Regions from separate parts of the Streptomyces sp. NBC_00448 genome, predicted to be linked through region 2. Evidence: riboswitches for the same ligand, from Rfam matches in the RefSeq annotation. Region 2 holds a riboswitch; the other holds the start of a gene.

Region 1 (9,299 bases), 1.8 Mb from region 2:
TGCCCACGTACTGCGTGGCGAGCTGGGTGGTGGTCTGGCCACCGATGCGGGGGACGAGGAAGAAGATCGCGAAGGTGATCATGCTGACCACCAGAAGGAGCACGATCGCGGCGAACACGCGACGGATGAGGTAAGCGGTCACGGCCGTTCCGGCTGGCGTCCGCCCGGCCCGGATCGGGGGCCGGACCGGGCGGACGCCGGAGCCTTCACCTGCCTTTCGGTGCGTAGGAGCCTTGCGGCTACTTCGAGGAACCCATCAGCAGGAAGTCGTACATGCCCAGGTACGCCTGAGTGACCGTCACGTTGGTGGCGGAGTCCGGGCGGTAGAGCAGGTTCTTGCGGTAGATCAGCGGCACCACCGAGGCGTTCGCCATCACCATCTTGTCGATGTCGCCCCACGCCTTGGTCCGGGCGGCGGTGTCGGTGTTGGAGATCGCCGAGGACAGCGCCTGGTTGATCTTCGGGTCGTTCAGCTCCATCAGGTTGTTGCCACCGGACGGCTTGATCGCGCTGCCGTCGACGATCTGGTCCAGGAACCCGTAGCCGGTCGGCCAGTCGGCGCCCCACGCCATCATCATCATGCCGACGCCGTGCGAGTGCACGTAGTCCGGGACGCCCGCGTAGTTGGAGAAGTACTTGTCCGACGGGAAGGTCTTGATGTTGACGGTGATGCCGACCTTCTTCAGCGCCGCCTGGATGGCGGTGGCGCCGTCGATCTCGGGCTGCCGGTCGCTGCGCGCGGTGAGCGTGGTGGTGAAGCCGCTGGGCTTGCCGCACGCCGCGAGCGCCGCCTTGGCCTTGGCCACGTCACCGTTGTTGCCCGCGGTCGGGTACTCGTCGAACTTGGTGTAGCCGTTCACCGACGGGGGCAGCAGGGTGCTGGCCACGTCGCCCTTGACCGCGCCGCCCTCGGCGTTGACCACGGAGGTCTTGTTCACCGCGTACTGCACGGCCTTGCGGCAGTTGATGTTGTCGAACGGCTTCACGTGCAGGTTGAGCGCCATGTACGAGGTGGCGCCGGCGATGGAGTCGTCGGTGTGCGCCAGCCGGTTCTTGTTGCCCAGGATCTTCGACTGCGTCTCCGCCTCGACACCGGTGCCCTGGAGGTCGACGGTGAGGTTGTCGGAGAGCAGGTCGTTGTCGATCGTCTTCTGGTTGACGTTGAACTTCAGCACGTACTTGTCGGGCAGCGCGGTGCGGATCGGGTCGGTGGCCTTGCTCCACTCCGGGTTGCGCACCAGCGTGGCGCCCTTGCCCTCGGAGTAGGAGGAGAACTTGTACGGGCCGGTCGACTGGATGTGCTGCACGTACGTGGCGCCGGTGTCCTTGGACTGCTCGACCGGAGCGGTCTGCGAGAACGTCGCCAGGTAGTCGAAGTCGGCGAACGGCTGCGCCAGGTGGAAGACGATCGTCTGGTTGTCGGGCGTCTCTATGGACGACAGCCCGTTCGGGCTCTTGTCCTTGTACGGGCCCTGGTACTTGCTGTCGTCGGCCAGGTAACTCTTGAAGTACACCGGGCCGTTGGACATCACGTCGGGCGCGAAGTTGCTGCGCTCGATCGCGTACTTGACGTCCTTGGAGGTCACCGGGGTGCCGTCCTGGAACTTCACACCCGTGCGCAGGTGGTACGTCCAGGTCTTCGCGTCGGGGCTGGAGGTGCCGAGTCCGGTCGCCAGGTCCGGGACCACCGTCAGACCCGCCTTGCCGGCCGCCGGCTTGAAGGTCAGGAGCGTACGGGCGTAGAGCCGGGAGAAGTCCTGCACCCAGCCGTAGTAGGTGTTGCCCGGGTCGAGGGAGTCAGGGCCGGTGGAGTGGTCGGCGGTGACCGTCCCGCCCTTCTTGCTCGACGCGTTGACGATCGAGGTCAGCGCCTGGTCCTTCTTGCCCGAGCCGCTGGAGCCGCCCGAGCCGCCGCAGGCGGACACGCCGAGTGCCATCGCCAAGCAGAGCGCGAGAGCGGAGGTCACCTTTCTGGTGTTCATACCGGGGTACGCCCCTCACTTCCTATTTGAGTCGCCGGGTCGGCCATGGGTGCCGCACGGCACACGAGGTGCCACCCGGGGTCGGTGGGTCATCCCTGCGGAATCACTTGCTGCGCGGATCGAGGGCGTCCCGCAGCCCGTCGCCGAAGAGGTTGAAGGCCAGCACCGTGATGAAGATCGCGAGGCCGGGCACGAACATGTACTGCGGGTCGGACTGGTAGACGTCGACCGCGCTGGTCAACATGCCGCCCCAGGAGGCCTGCGGAGGCGCGATGCCGACCCCGAGGAAGCTCAGGGCGGCCTCGAACAGGATGTTGGTGGGGATCAGCAGCGTGGAGTAGACGAGGATCGGCGCCACGAGGTTCGGCAGCAACTCGCGGAAGAGGATGAACGGCCCGCGCGCGCCCATGCCGCGGGCGGCGTCGACGAACTCGCGCTCGCGCAGGCTCAGCGTCTGGCCGCGGACGATCCGGCCCATGTAGGGCCAGTTGAAGAAGCCGATCACGAAGATCAGCACGCAGATCCGCAACGGAAGCCCGCTCAGCCCGAAGGCGCCGTCCTGCAGCGAGGCCGAGATGGAGATCGCGAACAGCAGCAGCGGGAAGGCGAGGAAGACGTCCATCAGCCGGCTGATCAGGCTGTCCACCCAGCCGCCGTAGTAGCCGGCGATGACGCCGAGCACGGTGCCGATCACGTTGGACAGCACGGTGGCACCGGTGGCCACCAGCATGGAGATCCAGGAGCCCTCGATGATCCGGGCCAGGATGTCGCGGCCGAACTTCGGGTCCACGCCCAGCGGGTGGGACCAGCTCATGCCGCCCCAGCCGCCCTTGGGCGACAGCAGTTCGGGGTCGACCAGGTTCTGGTGGAAGGCGTTCGGATCGAGGTTGAAGACCATCTCGATCGGCTTGGCGAGGATCGCCAGCAGCACCAGCAGCAGCACCACCACGCCGCCGGCCATCGCGACCTTGTCTCGTCTGAGCCGGCCCCAGGCGATCTGACCGAGCGAGCGCCCCTCGATCATGCCTCGCCCGGCCCCGCTGAGTACGGCCTCCGGATGCGCTTCGGCCTGTCCGGAGGTGGTCTCGATAGGTGCGGTCATGGCGTTTGCCGACCCCTCTCGCCGGTGGGTAACCGGCGCGCGCCCGCCGCTGTAGCGGCTTCCTCGTCAGTTGGTGCACTTGATGCGGTAGTTGCAGATGGCACTGAGGTCACCCACAGTGGCCGCTCGACGTGATCATGCGTGCGACGTGCGTATCCACTACGCGCGTTGCGGTTGGGACATGTCAACACCAAGGTGTCTTGCCGCTGGATTCTTCTTCTGGTTGGCGATCACCCGCCAGACCTGGCCGCGAAGGGATGCGCAACTGTGATGTGGGTGGTTCTTTCATCGTTACCGACGCGTACCTCGGGGTACGGTCGGTTGATGGACGAACGGCTGCGCGCGGTCTGCGACCTGATGATGCCCCAGGCCCGGGAGATGTCGGGCCTGCACGAATACGACGGCCGGGTGCAGGATCTGTCCCCCCAGGGAGTCCGCGACGGGCTGGCGGCCATGGCCCGCGCCCGGCGCGGCGACCCGCTCCGGGACCCGCACGACGAAGCCCACCTTGCGGTCTTCGAGGAGGCCCTGCGCGTGCAGTTCGGCGAGCTCGAACTGCACCGGCGCGACCCCTACCCGCACCTGTCCAACCTCGAACTGGCCTGCTACGGCCGGGAGTACGCCCCGCGCGGGGACCGCGCCCGGGCCCGCCGGGAACACCTCGCGCGGTGGCCGGAGGCCGTGGACGCCGCACTGTCCTCGCTCGACCAGGTACGGGCCCCGGTCGCCGAGGCGCTGCTCGGTTCGGTGCTCGGCCTGGCCGCCGACCTGGACCCGGACGCCGGCGAGGTCGAACGGGCCGCCCTGCGCGCGCACGAGCGGCTGGTCGGCCACATCCAGCACATCGCCGAACACGGCGACCCCGACCCCCGGCTCGGCGGACGGGCGCTCGCCGCGCTGATGGGCGCCCAGGAGGGCGTGCGGGTGGACCTCACCGAACTGGCCGGGCGGGCCGACCGGGAGCGCGCCCGGCTCACCGAACTGCTCACCGACTCCTGCCGCGTCCTGGACCCGCGCAGCGACGTGGACGAACTGCTGCCCGGCCTGCTCGCCGACCACCCGGGCGCCGACGGCGTGATCGCCGAGGCGGCCCGACTCACCGAGGAAGCCATCGAGTTCACCCGCGAGCGGGGGCTCGCGCCCTACGTGGACGGCGAGTGCCTGGTCGGCCCGGCGCCCGCGTCCCGGCGCTGGGCGATGGCCATGATGACGTGGTCGGCGCCGGCCGAGCCCGACGCGCCCTCCTGGTACCACGTGACGCCGCCCGACGCGGACTGGCCCGCCGACGAGCGCGAGGAGTGGCTGACGGTCTTCAGCCGCACCAGCATGCCGTCCATCACCCTCCACGAGGTGGCCCCCGGGCACTTCGCGCACGGCCGCGCGCTGCGCCGGGCGCCGTCCCCGGTCCGTCGCCTCCTGCACAGCCTCTCGTTCTCCGAGGGCTGGGCCCACTACGTCGAGGAGGTCTGCCTCGACGAGGGGTTCCGCGCGCGTGACCCGCGCTTCGCGATCGGCGTGGCCCTCGAAGCGCTGGTCCGGGTCACCCGGCTCACCTGCGCGATCGGTTTGCATACAGGGGCGCTGTCGCTGGACGAGGCCGCGAGGTACTTTGTGCGCGACGCCCACCTTTCGCCTGCGGCGGCCTCGGCGGAGGCGCGGCGCGGCACGTTCGACGCGGGCTATGGGCGGTACACCTGGGGCAAGTTGGAGATCCTCCGGGTGCGCCGGCGCGCGGAGCGGGAGTGGGGCGCGGACTTCTCCCTGCCCCGTTTCCACGGTGCCCTCATGCACTTGGGCAGCCCGCCTTTGGGGTTGCTCGACGCGGTGGTCCGCCCGCCCGGCCCCACCACGTGATGTCCCGGACCTTACGGTCCGCTGTGGCTTGTCGCGCAGTTCTCCCCCTGGCTTCGCCGGGAGGTGCCCCCACCCCCAGAGCTTCGCCTGGGTGGGGGTGCCCCCGGCGGAGCCAGGGCGAGTACCCCCAGCGCCCCGGTAAGTGCGGCCACTACCAGGGGGTCAGGGGCGCCCTACCTGTCGAAGAAGGGGCGGCCGAAGGTGCGCATCCAGAGGGCGACCGGGTCGTAGGGGTCGGCCATGGCCACCGTGGAGACGGCGACGCCGTCAGGTACGCCGGCGACCGCCTGCTGCATCATGAGGCGGACGGACTCCACCGCCTGCGCGGCACCTTCGTAGAGTTCGACGCCGATCGCGAGGTAGGGCTCGCCGAGTACGGGCTGCACCCAGGCCTGCCGGAGCGCCCGCACCGCGGAGGTGCGGTGCGCGGCCTGCGCGAGAAGCGCGTAGAACTGCGGCATCTGCAGGGACGGTTCCCCGATCTGGAGCGGGCCGGCGGGCAGCAGGTCGAGCCCGACCGCGATCCTGCGCAGGTCCGCCCAGGGGATGCCGATCCCGCCGCCGGCCGCGTGCGGGTTGAGCCACAGCCCGGAGCGGTCCGGGTAGAGGGTCTGCGCGATGTCCCGCCCGGAGACCACCTCGTGGTCGCGGTTCCAGCCGCTGGCGGCCAGCTCACGCGGCGAGGTGAAGCACGGCGCGTAGCCGTACCCGCCGATCTCCATGGTGCCGTACTGCGCGTCGGACGCCCCGGAACTGCCGTGCCACAGCAGCATCCACACCTGGCCCTCGGCGAGTGACGCGAGCAGGTTCTCGTATGCGTCGAACCGGCCGGGAGCCACCTGGAGCAGCATCTGCTCCACATGGCCGGCCTGCGCCGCACCGCCTTGCGCGCCCGCGATCACGTGGGACCGCCCCTTTCCCCTCGTTTCGTTCTGCTCTTCGCACGACATCAAACCAGGTCGAGTGTGCCCAGCGGTATGGCGACCGACTCAAGCGGAACCGGCTATAGACCAGGTATACGACCGTTGAACGGGCGCGAGGCGGCCGGACCCGCCCGCCACACGACCGCGGCCAAGATCACCGCCGGGCCGCGGCCCGATCACCGCCCGACCACCGCCGGGCCGCAGCCGGTTCGCGGCTCGCCCGCGGACTCGCCCGCGAACTCGGTCGCGGACTCAGTCGCGGGCGAAGAACGGCCGCACCGTCTCCAGCAGCCAGTCGCCCACCGGGTCCTGCGCCACGTCCAGCAGGATCAGGTGCACCGGCCACGGCGGCGGGGCCACGCCCATCGCCCGGCCGAGCGCGTCCATCGCGGCGGCCCGGTCGTCCTCCTGCCAGCGGTCGAGTTCCACACCGATGAACAGGGCGGGCGGCTCCTCCTCCACGGCGGCCAGCGCCCGCCGGCCGGAGAGCAGCACCGGGGTGACCGCGAACTCGCCGGCCGCGGCGGCCAGGAAGTCCACCGGTTCCTCGTCGTGGCCCGGCTCCCACAGCCGCACCCGGGCACCGGGGGGCGCGTCCGCGCCGCGTACCCCGGAGAACTGCGGCGCGCGCTCGCCCGGCACCGGCCGGCACAGCTGGGCCACCGCGGCCGGCGGCAGCGGCACGCCGACCGCCCCGCCGGGGTTGACCGCGATGCCGACCAGCGGCGGCAGCCCGCGGGCGAACTCGTGCACCGGCGCGACCGTGCAGGACATGCCGTCCGCGGCCTGCCGGAACTGCTGCTCGGAGCTGAAGACCGGTACGTAGGGCGCGCCGCCGAGCACGACGGTCGGCAGGTCGAGGCCGGCCGCGTCCGGCGAGCCGCCGTTCGGCAGCGGCACCCACACCTGGGAGCGGCCGAGCACCTCCAGCAGCCGGGGTGTGGCCGACGGATTGCCGAGGCTGGCCCCCAGCACCTCTTCCAGCTCGTTCGCCGGCCATATGTACGGTGCCGGATTCTCCATGTCCACCCTTGTCCGCCCGTGTACCGCGTCTGTAGCGTTGTGCAGCGTCGTGCCCGGGAAACCCTAACCGCTGCCGGGGGCCGGGGACCCTGGGCATGCAATGATGAAGACCACAACTTGCATACCGGCCGTTCGAGGCCGCGCGGGAGAGCCCCGGACCTGTGCACGCGACCAGTTCGCGGGCGCCGGGACGGGCGCCGAAGGAGCAAGTCCTCCCTTGAATCTCTCAGGCACAGATACCGCGCGGGCGAGGCAGATCTGAAAAGCGGCGGAGCCGTCGGCGCACCCTCGGGTGTGCGGTCCCGCCCACCCAAGGTGCAAACCGCGGCCCGCGCGAGCGGGGTTCACGGTGAACCTCTCAGGTTCCGATGACAGATGGGGAGTGTCCATCCGTCATCTCTCCTTCCTCTTCACCGAGACCGAGCCTGGGAGCCTGTCACCGATGAGCGAACCCCGTCACACCGCGCTCGACGCCCTGCACCGCGCCCTCGGCGCGACCATGACCGACTTCGCCGGCTGGGACATGCCGCTGCGGTACGCCAGCGAGCGCGAGGAGCACCAGGCGGTCCGCACCCGGGCCGGTCTCTTCGACCTGTCGCACATGGGCGAGATCACCGTGACCGGCCCGCAGGCGGGCGAGGCGCTGGACCACGCCCTGGTCGGCCACCTGTCCGCGCTGGCGGTGGGCCGGGCCCGCTACACGATGATCTGCGCGCCCGACGGCGGCATCCTCGACGACCTGATCGTGTACCGGCTCGGCGAGCAGGAGTTCATGATCGTCGCCAACGCGTCCAACGCGCAGACCGTGCTCGACGCGGTGGCGCTGCGCGCGGCGGAGTACGACGCGCAGGTCCGCGACGACCGCGACGCGTACGCGCTGCTGGCCGTCCAGGGCCCGCAGGCCCCGGCGATCATGAAGGCGGTGACCGACGCCGACCTGGACGGGCTGAAGTACTACGCCGGGCTGCCCGGCACCGTCGCCGGGGTGGACGCGCTGATCGCCCGCACCGGCTACACCGGGGAGGACGGCTTCGAGCTGTTCGTCGCGCCGGCCGACGCCGAGCGGCTGTGGCGGGCGCTGACCGATGCTGGCGAGTCGGCCGGCCTGGTGCCGTGCGGGCTGTCCTGCCGGGACACGCTCCGCCTGGAGGCGGGCATGCCGCTGTACGGGCACGAGCTGACCGCCTCGGTCACGCCGTTCGACGCCGGGCTCGGCCGGGTGGTCAAGTTCGACAAGCCCGGGGACTTCGTCGGGCGCGCCGCGCTGGGCGCCGCCGCCGAACGGGCCAAGGACCTGCCACCGCGCAAGCTCGTCGGGCTGGTCGCGCAGGGCCGCCGGGTGCCGCGGGCCGGCTACCCGGTCACCGACGCCTCGGGCGCGGTGATCGGCGAGGTCACCTCGGGCGCCCCGTCGCCGACCCTCGGCAAGCCGATCGCGATCGCGTACGTGGACGCGGCGCACGCGGCGCCCGGCACGCCGGGGGTCGCGGTGGACATCCGCGGCTCGCGGGAGCCGTACGACGTCGTGGCGCTGCCGTTCTACCGGCGCGAGCGCTGAGCGGACCGAGCCCGCTCCCCCGTCGCCCCACCCGGCGCCGGTTCCGCGACTCGCACCGCACCGCACCTCGCCGTTTCCCCGTTCTTCCCCCTCGCCCCCCTTTCCCTCAGCTTTCCGTTTGCCGTGCCGCACCCGCGAGCACCCCTGTCGATCCGGGAGAATTCAGCCATGAGCATCAACCCTGAGCAGCTTCGTTACAGCAAGGAGCACGAGTGGCTCTCCGCCCCCGCCGACGGCGCGGCCACGGTGGGCATCACCTCGCACGCCGCCGACGCGCTCGGCGACGTGGTCTTCGTCCAGCTCCCCGAGGTGGGCGCGACGGTGACCGCGGGTGAGACCTGCGGCGAGCTGGAGTCCACCAAGTCCGTCAGCGACCTGTACTCGCCGGTCGGCGGCGAGGTCACCGAGGTGAACCAGGACGTCGTCGAGGACCCGTCGCTGGTGAACACCGCGCCCTTCGAGGGCGGCTGGCTGTTCAAGGTGAAGGTCGCCGAGGAGCCGTCCGACCTGCTGTCCGCCACCGAGTACGACGCCTTCATCGAGAACTGAGGGAACCCGCGATGTCGCTGCTGAACCAGTCCCTGCACGAGTTCGACCCGGATGTGGCGGCCGCGGTCGACGCCGAGCTGCACCGCCAGCAGTCCACGCTGGAGATGATCGCGTCCGAGAACTTCGCGCCGGTCGCCGTGCTGGAGGCGCAGGGCTCGGTGCTCACCAACAAGTACGCGGAGGGCTACCCCGGCCGCCGCTACTACGGCGGCTGCGAGCACGTCGACGTGATCGAGCAGCTCGCCATCGACCGGGTCAAGGCGCTGTTCGGCGCCGACGCGGCCAACGTGCAGCCGCACTCGGGCGCC
Region 2 (9,299 bases):
CGCAGCGAGTTGGAGACCAGTTCCGACCAGGCCGCGGAGGCGCTCAAGCAGACGCAGGAGAAGGCCCGGCAACTCGGCGTGCTGGCCGGCACGGTGGCCGCCCAGGGCCCGGGGATCACGTTGACGGTCAAGGACCCGCACGGCCAGGTCGCGGCGGACTCGCTGCTGGACACCGTCCAGGAGCTGCGCGCGGCGGGCGCCGAGGCGATCCAGGTCAACAACGTGCGCGTCGTCAGCGACACTTATTTCACCGACGGAGCCAACTCCGTGCTCGTTGACGGGCACCGATTGGCCCAACCGTACGTCTTCAAAGTCATCGGCAACCCGCCCGATCTGGAGCCCGCGTTGAACATCCCCGGCGGGGTGGTGCAGACGTTGGAGAAGGAGCAGGCGAGCGCCGGCGTGGTCAGGTCGCAGAAGATCGTCGTGGACGCCTTGCGGCCGTCGAAGCAGCCTGACTACGCTCGGTCATCCCAATGAGGCGGGGGGTCGGGGACCTGGCCGGGTGCTGAGTGGTGGAAACTGTGAGTAGTGAGAGTTCGTCCTGCCCCACGGGCGGGTCTGCTTCTTTCAAGGGGAATCGCCCGTGAAGTTGTTTGGGAAGTTGTTCGGCAAGAGCGCCCGCCAGTCGGGCGACCCGGCCACGGCACGCCACCGCGCGCCGCGGAGCGGGGCGGAGGATGCGCGAGACGCCGGCCAGGGGGCCGAGCGTCCGCTGTTCCGCGCGGAGTCGCCGCAGCAAGGCGGCGAGATTCCGGGCGCGCCCGGCGTGGCGCCTGTTGACCACGGTTCGGCCCCCCGCATAGGTTTCGGGGAACCGTCGGCCTCGGACACGGGTGGTGAGCACGGCGTGCTGGTCTGCGGCAGGTGCGGGCACCGGAACGCGGAGGCGAGTCGCTTCTGCAACAACTGCGGTGCGCCGTTGCGCGGAACTCAGGGAGGCGCGCCCTTCGAGCGCCCCTCGGAGACCACTTCGACCATCTCGATCTCCAGCATCGAGGCGTACGAAGCCGAGGCGACCGGTCAGACCCCGATGCCGTCGCTCTCCCCGGAGGCGCAGGCCGCGGTGGCCGCGCTGCCCCCGGGATCGGCACTGCTGGTGGTGCGGCGGGGGCCCAACTCCGGCAGCCGCTTCCTGCTGGACGGCGAGCTGACCACCGCCGGCCGGCATCCGCAGAGCGACATCTTCCTGGACGACGTGACCGTCTCCCGCCGCCATGTCGAGTTCCGGCGCGGCGTCGACGGCGTGTTCACCGTCTCCGACGTGGGCAGCCTCAACGGCACCTACGTCAACCGGGAGCGGATCGACGCGGTGCAGCTGTCCAATGGCGACGAAGTGCAGATCGGCAAGTACCGACTGGTCTTCTACGCGAGCCAGGCGGGCGTCTGACCCTCCCGCCGCCTGGTCCCAGGGAAGGTGTGCATGCCGCGAACGTCGGGCGGTGCCGGTGACGGCACCGCCATCGCCTCCGCCGGAGGGGACGGCGCCCTGCTGAGCATCGGCGCGGTGCTGTCCCGGCTGCGGGACGAGTTCCCCGAGGTCACCATCTCCAAGATCCGCTTCCTGGAGGCGGAGGGGCTGGTGGAGCCACAGCGCACCCCCTCGGGGTACCGGAAGTTCGGTGCGGCCGACGTCGACCGGCTCGCGTACGTCCTGCGGGTGCAGCGCGACCACTACCTGCCCCTGCGGGTGATCCGCGAGCACCTGGACGCCATGGACCGGGGCGAGCCGGTCGCGCTGCCCGGGCCCGGCGAGTCCCGCGAGGCGCTGGAGGGCTCTCAGGAGCCCGAGGAGCCCGTGCGGATGCGGATCGGCCGGGACGAGCTGCTGGCCGCCACCGGGGCCGACAGCGACGCTCTCGCGCAGTGGGAGTCCTACGGCCTGGTGGAGGCCGACGCCGACGGCGGCTACGAGGCCGACGCGGTGAGCGTCGCCCGGCTGATCGTGGACCTCGGCCGGTTCGGTCTCGAGCCGCGCCATCTGCGCGCGGTGAAGGCGGCCGCCGACCGGGAGGCCGGCCTGGTCGAGCAGGTGGTGGCGCCGCTGCGCCGGCACCGCAACCCGCAGACGCGGATACACGCCGAGGCCACCGCGCGGGAGCTGGCCACGCTGTCGGTGCGGTTGCACGCGGCGATGCTGCAGTCCGCGCTGCGGGTCCGGCTGGACTGACATCGAATCCGGTGGAATCCGGCGGCCGGATCGCCGCCGGAATTCGGCCGGATTGTGGCCGGAACCGTTGCCGGGGGCGGCATCCGCGGGGTTGTCCGGCGCTTTGCGGCCCTTCCCGGTGAGCCGCGTGGCGGCACCTGGCGGCTGCCCGACTACCCAAACCCGGCGGGCACGGCCTAGGGTTGCTGTGTGAACGAGCTCGACGTTGTGGGTGTCCGGGTCGAAATGCCCTCCAACCAACCGATCGTGCTCCTGCGTGAAGTGGGAGGCGACCGGTACCTGCCCATCTGGATCGGGCCGGGAGAGGCGACGGCCATCGCCTTCGCGCAGCAGGGTATGACGCCGGCGCGACCGCTGACTCACGACCTCTTCAAGGACGTGCTCGAGGCGGTGGGACAGACGCTGACGGAGGTGCGTATCACCGACATGAGGGAAGGCGTGTTCTACGCGGAGCTGGTCTTCGCCGGCGGGGTCGAGGTCAGTGCCCGCCCGTCCGACGCCATAGCGCTCGCGCTGCGCACCGGGACGCCGATCTACGGCAGCGACGGTGTGCTGGACGACGCGGGGATCGCGATCCCGGACGAGCAGGAGGACGAAGTGGAGAAGTTCCGCGAGTTCCTCGACCAGATCTCGCCCGAGGACTTCGGGACCAGCAACCAGTAGCCGGCCCGAAACGCCCGGAAAGGCCGTCGGCGCCGTTCCGGGCGGAGTGTCCCGGCCTGCCCCCGATCGGGAGTTGGCGGGGCAATGTTGCCGCCATATGGCCATTCGGAATTCCGTTCCCGCTCTGTGATCAGATCAAACCACTCCTGGGGTGAATTTCACTCGGCGTGCCGAGCGTGGCGATCGTTGACGCACGTGTGACGACTGCCTACCGTCAGGAGGGAAAGTCCGGTGGCACGTGCGCGCGGCCGGCGGACGCGAAGGGACGGAGGGCGTCGTGAGAAGTACCGGCGACGGTTTGGCGACCGGCGGCCCGTATCCGGCCCGAGGGGCACTCGCCCCGGCCGCAGTGGGTGCCGACGGCGGCCCACCTGCCGAAACGCCGTCCGAGCAGATCGGCTACCGAGGTCCGGCGGCCTGCGCCGCGACCGGCATCACCTACCGCCAGCTCGACTACTGGGCCAGGACCGGCCTGGTCGAGCCGAGCGTGCGACCCGCGTACGGCTCGGGCACCCAGCGGCTGTACGGATTCTCCGACGTCGTCGTGCTCAAGATCGTCAAGCGGCTGCTCGACACCGGCGTCTCCCTGCAGAACATCCGCACCGCCGTCCAGCACCTGCGCTCGGTCGGCCCGGGTGAGCTGGCCCGGATGACGCTGATGAGCGACGGCGCCACCGTCTACGAATGCACCTCGCCCGACGAAGTGGTCCAGCTGCTCCAGGGCGGCCAGGGCATCTTCGGCATCGCGGTCGGCGTGGTCTGGCGCGACGTGGAGACCGCGCTGTCCGAGATGCACGGCGAGCGCGTGGACACCGGCGAGACCCTGGTCGGCCACAACCCGGCCGACGAACTGGCCCGGCGCCGCAACAAGGCGGTCTGAGCGCGGCCCCGCGCACTTCGCGCCCGCCTCGCATCGCGTGCCATGCGGTGCCGTGCCAGGCCGCGCGGCGCTGTGCGGTGGCTCGGTCCACCCCCGGGCCGCAGCCGCGACCCGCCGTCGCCGTACACATGTACGGCCGATGTCGGTGGGATGCGGGACGCTTGGACGTGTGAGAAGTGCGCCGACGATCCTCCACCTGGACATGGACGCGTTCTTCGCCGCGGTCGAGCAGGCGTCCAAGCCGAGCCTGCGGGGCAAGCCGGTGGTGGTCGGCGGCCTCGGACCCCGCGGCGTGGTGTCGACCGCGTCCTACGAGGCGCGCGTGCACGGCGTCCACTCCGCCATGGCGATGGCGCACGCCCGCCGGCTCGCCCCCAACGCGGCGTATCTCGCGCCGAGGTTCGGCATCTATCGGCAGGTCAGCGAGATCGTGATGGCGCTGCTCCGCGAGGCGTCACCGCTGATAGAGCCGCTGAGCGTCGACGAGGCGTTCGTCGACCTGGAGGCCGGTGAGTACGCCGGCGATCCGCGGGCGGTGGCCCGGGGCCTGCGCGCCGACATCAAGGCCGCCACCGGCCTGACCGCCTCCGTCGGGCTGGCCGGCTCCAAGCTGCTCGCCAAGATCGCCTCGGAGAAGGCCAAGCCCGACGGCCTGGTGGTGGTCGAGCCCGGCACCGAGCAGGCGCTGCTCGACCCGATGCCGGTGCGCACCCTGCCGGGGGTCGGACCCGCCACGGCCGAGCATCTGCGCAGGGCCGGCATCCTCACCGTCGCCGAGATCGCCCAGGCCGGAGAGGGGGAACTGGTCCGGCTGCTCGGCAAGGCGCATGGCGCGGGCCTGCATGCGATGGCCGCCGGTGTCGACAACCGCCCGGTGGTCGCCGACCGCGACGTCAAGTCCATCTCGGTCGAGGACACCTTCGACAGCGACCTGACCGACCGCGCCCATGTGCGGTACGAGATCGACCGGCTCGCCGAGCGCTGCGTGCAGCGGCTGCGCGGCGCGGGCCGCTCCGGGCGCACCGTCGTGGTGAAGGTCCGGCGGTATGACTTCTCCACGCTCACCCGCTCCGAGACGCTGCGCGCGCCCACCGACGACCCAGCCGTGGTGCGCGAGACCGCCCGCCGGCTCGCCGAGGCCGTCGACACCACCGGTGGCGTGCGGCTGCTCGGGGTGGGCGTCGCCGGGCTCGCCGACTTCACGCAGGAGGACCTGTTCGCCCAGGCCGCGGGCGAGCGGGCGCTGAACGGCGACTCGGCGGAGGACGACGCCCCGCCGCCGCTGCCCAGCAGCCCCCCGCCGGCCCCCGAGCGGGCGAACCGCTGGCTGCCGGGCCACGACGTCACCCACGCCACGTACGGCGCCGGGTGGGTGCAGGGCAGCGGGGTCGGCCGGGTGACCGTGCGCTTCGAGGTGCCCTCGGACGCCGTGCCGGGCCGGGTGCGCACCTTCCCCGTGGATGATCCGGAACTCAGTTCCAGCGATCCGCTGCCCCTGGCCGCCCAGCGGATGCCCGTGGACCCGGGCGACCCGCCGCCGTCCGGTCCGCCCGCAGGTTCGGAGGACACGGGTCCGCCGGCAGACCCGCCAGCGGTCCCGCCCGTGGACGCGGGCAGCGACCCGCCCGCCGATCCGGCTCAGTCGTCGTCGGCCAGCTCGCCGAAGTCCCCGGAAGGCGCCGGCTCCGCCCCCGACCGCGGCACGTCCATTCCGTAGTGGTGGTAGAGCTGCAACTCCTGCTCGGGCGAGAGGTGCCGGCCCACGCCGAAGTCCGGCGCGTCCTTGATCAGCGCCTTCTCGTACGGCACCCGCAGTTTGTCGCCGTCCAGTTCGCTCGGGCCGAGCGGCACGAAGGCGTCCCGGGTGAACAGGCCGGTGCGCAGCGCCGCCCATTCCGGCGTGCCGGTCGCGTCGTCGAGGTAGACCTCGTCCACCGTGCCGATCCTCGTCCCGTCACGGTCGAAGGCGCGGCGGCCGATCAGGCTGCGCGGATCGATGTCGGTCTGCACGGTCCCTCCAACGAGTCCAACCAACCCCAGGCCCGCCGTCGTACGACGGCTGCCGACTCCTACCCAAAGCCACAACAGGGGCGGTGTCGACTCGGCACCTGTTCCGATCCGTGTTCGGATCACGCTGGTAGGCTGGCAGAAGGCCGTTGACCCCGTGCGGGAGAGTCCTCCAAGAACCCGCCTGGTGGCGGGTGGCGGAAGGCGCCGAAGGAGCAAATCCTCCCCGGAATCTCTCAGGCATCCGTACCGCTCGGGTGAGGTCACTCTGGAAAGCAGGACCTGTCCCGGAAGCAGCGCGGCCGCCGGGCGCGTCCTCACCGACGGTGAAAGCCGCCCTGTGGGCCGGGGCGGTGAAGCTCTCAGGTTCTGATGACAGAGGGGGAGGCCGTACGGGTGCCTTGGCGGCACCCCCGAAGGTCGTTGCAGACCAGGAGGCCCCCGAAGATGAGTGACCGCCGCAATTCCCTCGCCGAGCTGGAAGCCGGCCGGCCGTTCGCCCGCCGCCACATCGGCCCCGACGCCGAGGCGCAGGCCAAGATGCTCGCCCAGGTCGGCTACGGCTCGCTGGACGAACTGACGGGCGCCGCCGTACCCGAGACCATCAAGAGCACCGAAGCGCTCGGTCTGCCCGCCGCCGTCACGGAGGCCGAGGCGCTCGCCGAGCTGCGCGCGCTCGCCGACCGCAACCAGGTGCTCACGCCGATGATCGGCCTGGGCTACCACGGCACCTTCACCCCGCCGGTCATCCTGCGCAACGTGCTGGAGAACCCGGCCTGGTACACCGCCTACACCCCGTACCAGCCGGAGATCTCGCAGGGCCGGCTCGAAGCGCTGCTGAACTTCCAGACCGTCGTCGCCGACCTCACCGGCCTGCCCACCTCCGGGGCATCCCTGCTGGACGAGGGCACCGCGGCCGCCGAGGCGATGGCGCTGTCCCGCCGGGTCGGCAAGGTCAAGAACGGCGTCTTCCTGGTCGACGCCGACACCTTCCCGCAGACCCTCGCGGTGATCCGGACCCGCGCCGAACCGACCGGCGTCGAGGTCGTCACCGCCGACCTGTCGGCCGGCATCCCCGCCGACGTCGCCGAGCGCGGCGTCACCGGCGTGCTGCTGCAGTACCCCGGCGCCTCGGGCGCCGTCCGCGACCTGCGGCCGGTCATCGAGCAGGCGCATGACCTCGGCGCGATCGTCACCGTGGCCGCCGACCTGCTCGCGCTCACCCTGCTCACCTCGCCCGGCGACCTCGGCGCGGACATCGCGGTCGGCACCACCCAGCGGTTCGGCGTCCCGATGGCCTTCGGCGGCCCGCACGCCGGCTACATGGCCGTCCGCGACTCCTACGCCCGCAACCTGCCCGGCCGGCTCGTCGGCGTCTCGGTCGACGCCGACGGCGACACCGCCTTCCGGCTGGCGCTCCAGACCCGCGAGCAGCACATCCGCCGGGAGAAGGCCACCAGCAACATCTGCACCGCCCAGGTGCTGCTCGCCGTGATGGCCGGCATGTACGCCGTCTACCACGGGCCCGACGGGCTGGCCGCCATCGCGCGCCGCACCCACCGCTACGCCGCGGTGCTCGCCGCGGGCCTGCGCGCGGCCGGCGTCGAGCTCGTCGAGGACGCGTACTTCGACACGCTGACCGCCCACGTGCCCGGCCGGGCCGCCGACGTCGTGGCCGCCGCGCGCGCCGCCGGCGTCAACCTGCGGCTGACCGACGCCGACCACGTCGGCATCGCCTGCGACGAGACCACCGACCGCGCCGCGCTCAGCTCGGTGCTCGCCGCCTTCGGCGCCACCGGCGACATCGACGCGCTCGACGCCGCCGCCCCCGACGCGCTGCCCGATGCCCTGCTGCGCACCGACGACTACCTCACCCACCCGGTCTTCCACCAGCACCGCAGCGAGACCTCGATGCTGCGCTACCTGCGCCGGCTCGCCGACCGCGACTACGCCCTGGACCGCGGCATGATCCCGCTGGGCTCGTGCACCATGAAGCTCAACGCGACCACCGAGATGGAGCCGGTCACCTGGCCGGAGTTCGGCGCCCTGCACCCCTTCGCGCCCGCCGACCAGGCCGAGGGCTACCTCAGCCTGATCCACGGCCTGGAGGACCAGCTCGCCGAGATCACCGGCTACGACAAGGTCAGCCTCCAGCCCAACGCCGGGTCGCAGGGCGAACTGGCCGGCCTGCTCGCGGTCCGCGCCTACCACCGGGCCAACGGCGACCTGGACCGTACGGTCTGCCTGATCCCGTCCTCCGCGCACGGCACCAACGCCGCCAGCGCGGTGATGGCCGGGATGACCGTGGTCGTGGTGAAGACCAGCCAGGACGGCGACGTGGACGTCGCCGACCTGCGCGCGAAGATCGAGCAGTACCGCGACCGGCTCGCCGTGCTGATGGTCACCTACCCCTCCACGCACGGCGTGTTCGAGGAGCACATCACCGACGTCTGCGCGGCCGTGCACGACGCCGGCGGCCAGGTCTACGTCGACGGTGCCAACCTCAACGCGCTGGTCGGCCTGGCCCGCCCGGGCCGGTTCGGCGCCGACGTGTCCCACCTGAACCTGCACAAGACGTTCTGCATCCCGCACGGCGGCGGCGGCCCCGGCGTCGGCCCGGTCGCGGTCCGCGCCCACCTGGCCCCGCACCTGCCCAACCACCCGCTCCAGCCCGAGGCCGGCCCCGCCACCGGTGTCGGCCCGGTCTCGGCCGCGCCCTGGGGCTCGGCGGGGATTCTCCCGATCTCCTGGACCTACGTCCGGCTGATGGGCGGCGAGGGGCTGAAGCAGGCCAGCCAGATCGCCGTGCTGAGCGCCAACTACGTCGCCAAGCGGCTGGAGCCGCACTACCCGGTGCTCTACACCGGCCCCGGCGGCCTGGTCGCGCACGAGTGCATCATCGACCTGCGGCCGCTGACCAAGGACACCGGTGTCAGCGTCGACGACGTCGCCAAGCGGCTGATCGACTACGGCTTCCACGCGCCGACGATGTCCTTCCCGGTGGCCGGCACCCTGATGATCGAGCCCACCGAGAGCGAGGACCTCGCCGAACTCGACCGGTTCTGCGAGGCGATGATCGCGATCCGCGCCGAGATCGACCGGGTCGGCTCCGGCGCGTGGCCCGCCGACGACAACCCGCTGCGCGCGGCCCCGCACACCGCGGCCGCGCTCAGCGGCGACTGGAGTCACCCGTACAGCCGTGAGGAGGCCGTCTTCCCGGCCGGCGTGCACCCCGCGGACAAGTACTGGCCGCCGGTACGCCGGATCGACGGGGCGTTCGGCGACCGCAATCTGGTCTGCTCCTGCCCGCCGCTGGACGCGTACGAGAGCTGATCGGCGCGCGGCGACGCGCAGGCGGGGCGGCGGCGCCTCCCGACCGGGAAACGGCCGGGAGGCGCCGCCGTGTGTCCGCAACCGGCCGAGTGGATGGCGCGTCTTGCACCAATGAGTAGCGCGAACGTGAAATACCTGCGGAATGCCGTCCGGGGAGCAAGACTGGGACCGGCCGCGCGAGAACGGGGGACCGAGATGAACCAGGCAGGCGACGCGACCGACCGCACCATTCACCTCTCGCAGCGA

What was found. Region 2 has a riboswitch for glycine ahead of gcvP (aminomethyl-transferring glycine dehydrogenase). Riboswitches for the same ligand answer to the same signal wherever they lie in the genome.
Region 1: it holds a riboswitch for glycine, as region 2 does, so the genes downstream of both, gcvT (glycine cleavage system aminomethyltransferase GcvT) here and gcvP (aminomethyl-transferring glycine dehydrogenase) in region 2, are expected to answer to the same signal.

What each region holds. Positions count from the first base shown of each region.
Region 1 covers NZ_CP107913.1:7,006,121-7,015,419, reverse strand. The annotation lists gene OG370_RS30320 (ABC transporter permease) at 1-142, opposite strand, end outside; gene OG370_RS30315 (ABC transporter substrate-binding protein) at 240-1,982, opposite strand; gene OG370_RS30310 (ABC transporter permease) at 2,086-3,084, opposite strand; gene OG370_RS30305 (DUF885 family protein) at 3,409-4,938, shown strand; gene OG370_RS30300 (enhanced serine sensitivity protein SseB C-terminal domain-containing protein) at 5,112-5,840, opposite strand; gene OG370_RS30295 (enhanced serine sensitivity protein SseB) at 6,114-6,884, opposite strand; glycine riboswitch at 7,018-7,136, shown strand; gene gcvT (glycine cleavage system aminomethyltransferase GcvT) at 7,327-8,442, shown strand; gene gcvH (glycine cleavage system protein GcvH) at 8,611-8,991, shown strand; gene glyA (serine hydroxymethyltransferase) at 9,003-9,299, shown strand, end outside.
Region 2 covers NZ_CP107913.1:8,829,126-8,838,424, forward strand. The annotation lists gene OG370_RS37980 (DUF881 domain-containing protein) at 1-480, shown strand, start outside; gene OG370_RS37985 (FHA domain-containing protein) at 545-1,390, shown strand; gene ftsR (transcriptional regulator FtsR) at 1,424-2,170, shown strand; gene OG370_RS37995 (bifunctional nuclease family protein) at 2,360-2,833, shown strand; gene OG370_RS38000 (MerR family transcriptional regulator) at 3,111-3,713, shown strand; gene OG370_RS38005 (DNA polymerase IV) at 3,883-5,430, shown strand; gene OG370_RS38010 (PRC-barrel domain-containing protein) at 5,352-5,723, opposite strand; glycine riboswitch at 5,871-5,982, shown strand; glycine riboswitch at 5,983-6,109, shown strand; gene gcvP (aminomethyl-transferring glycine dehydrogenase) at 6,168-9,053, shown strand.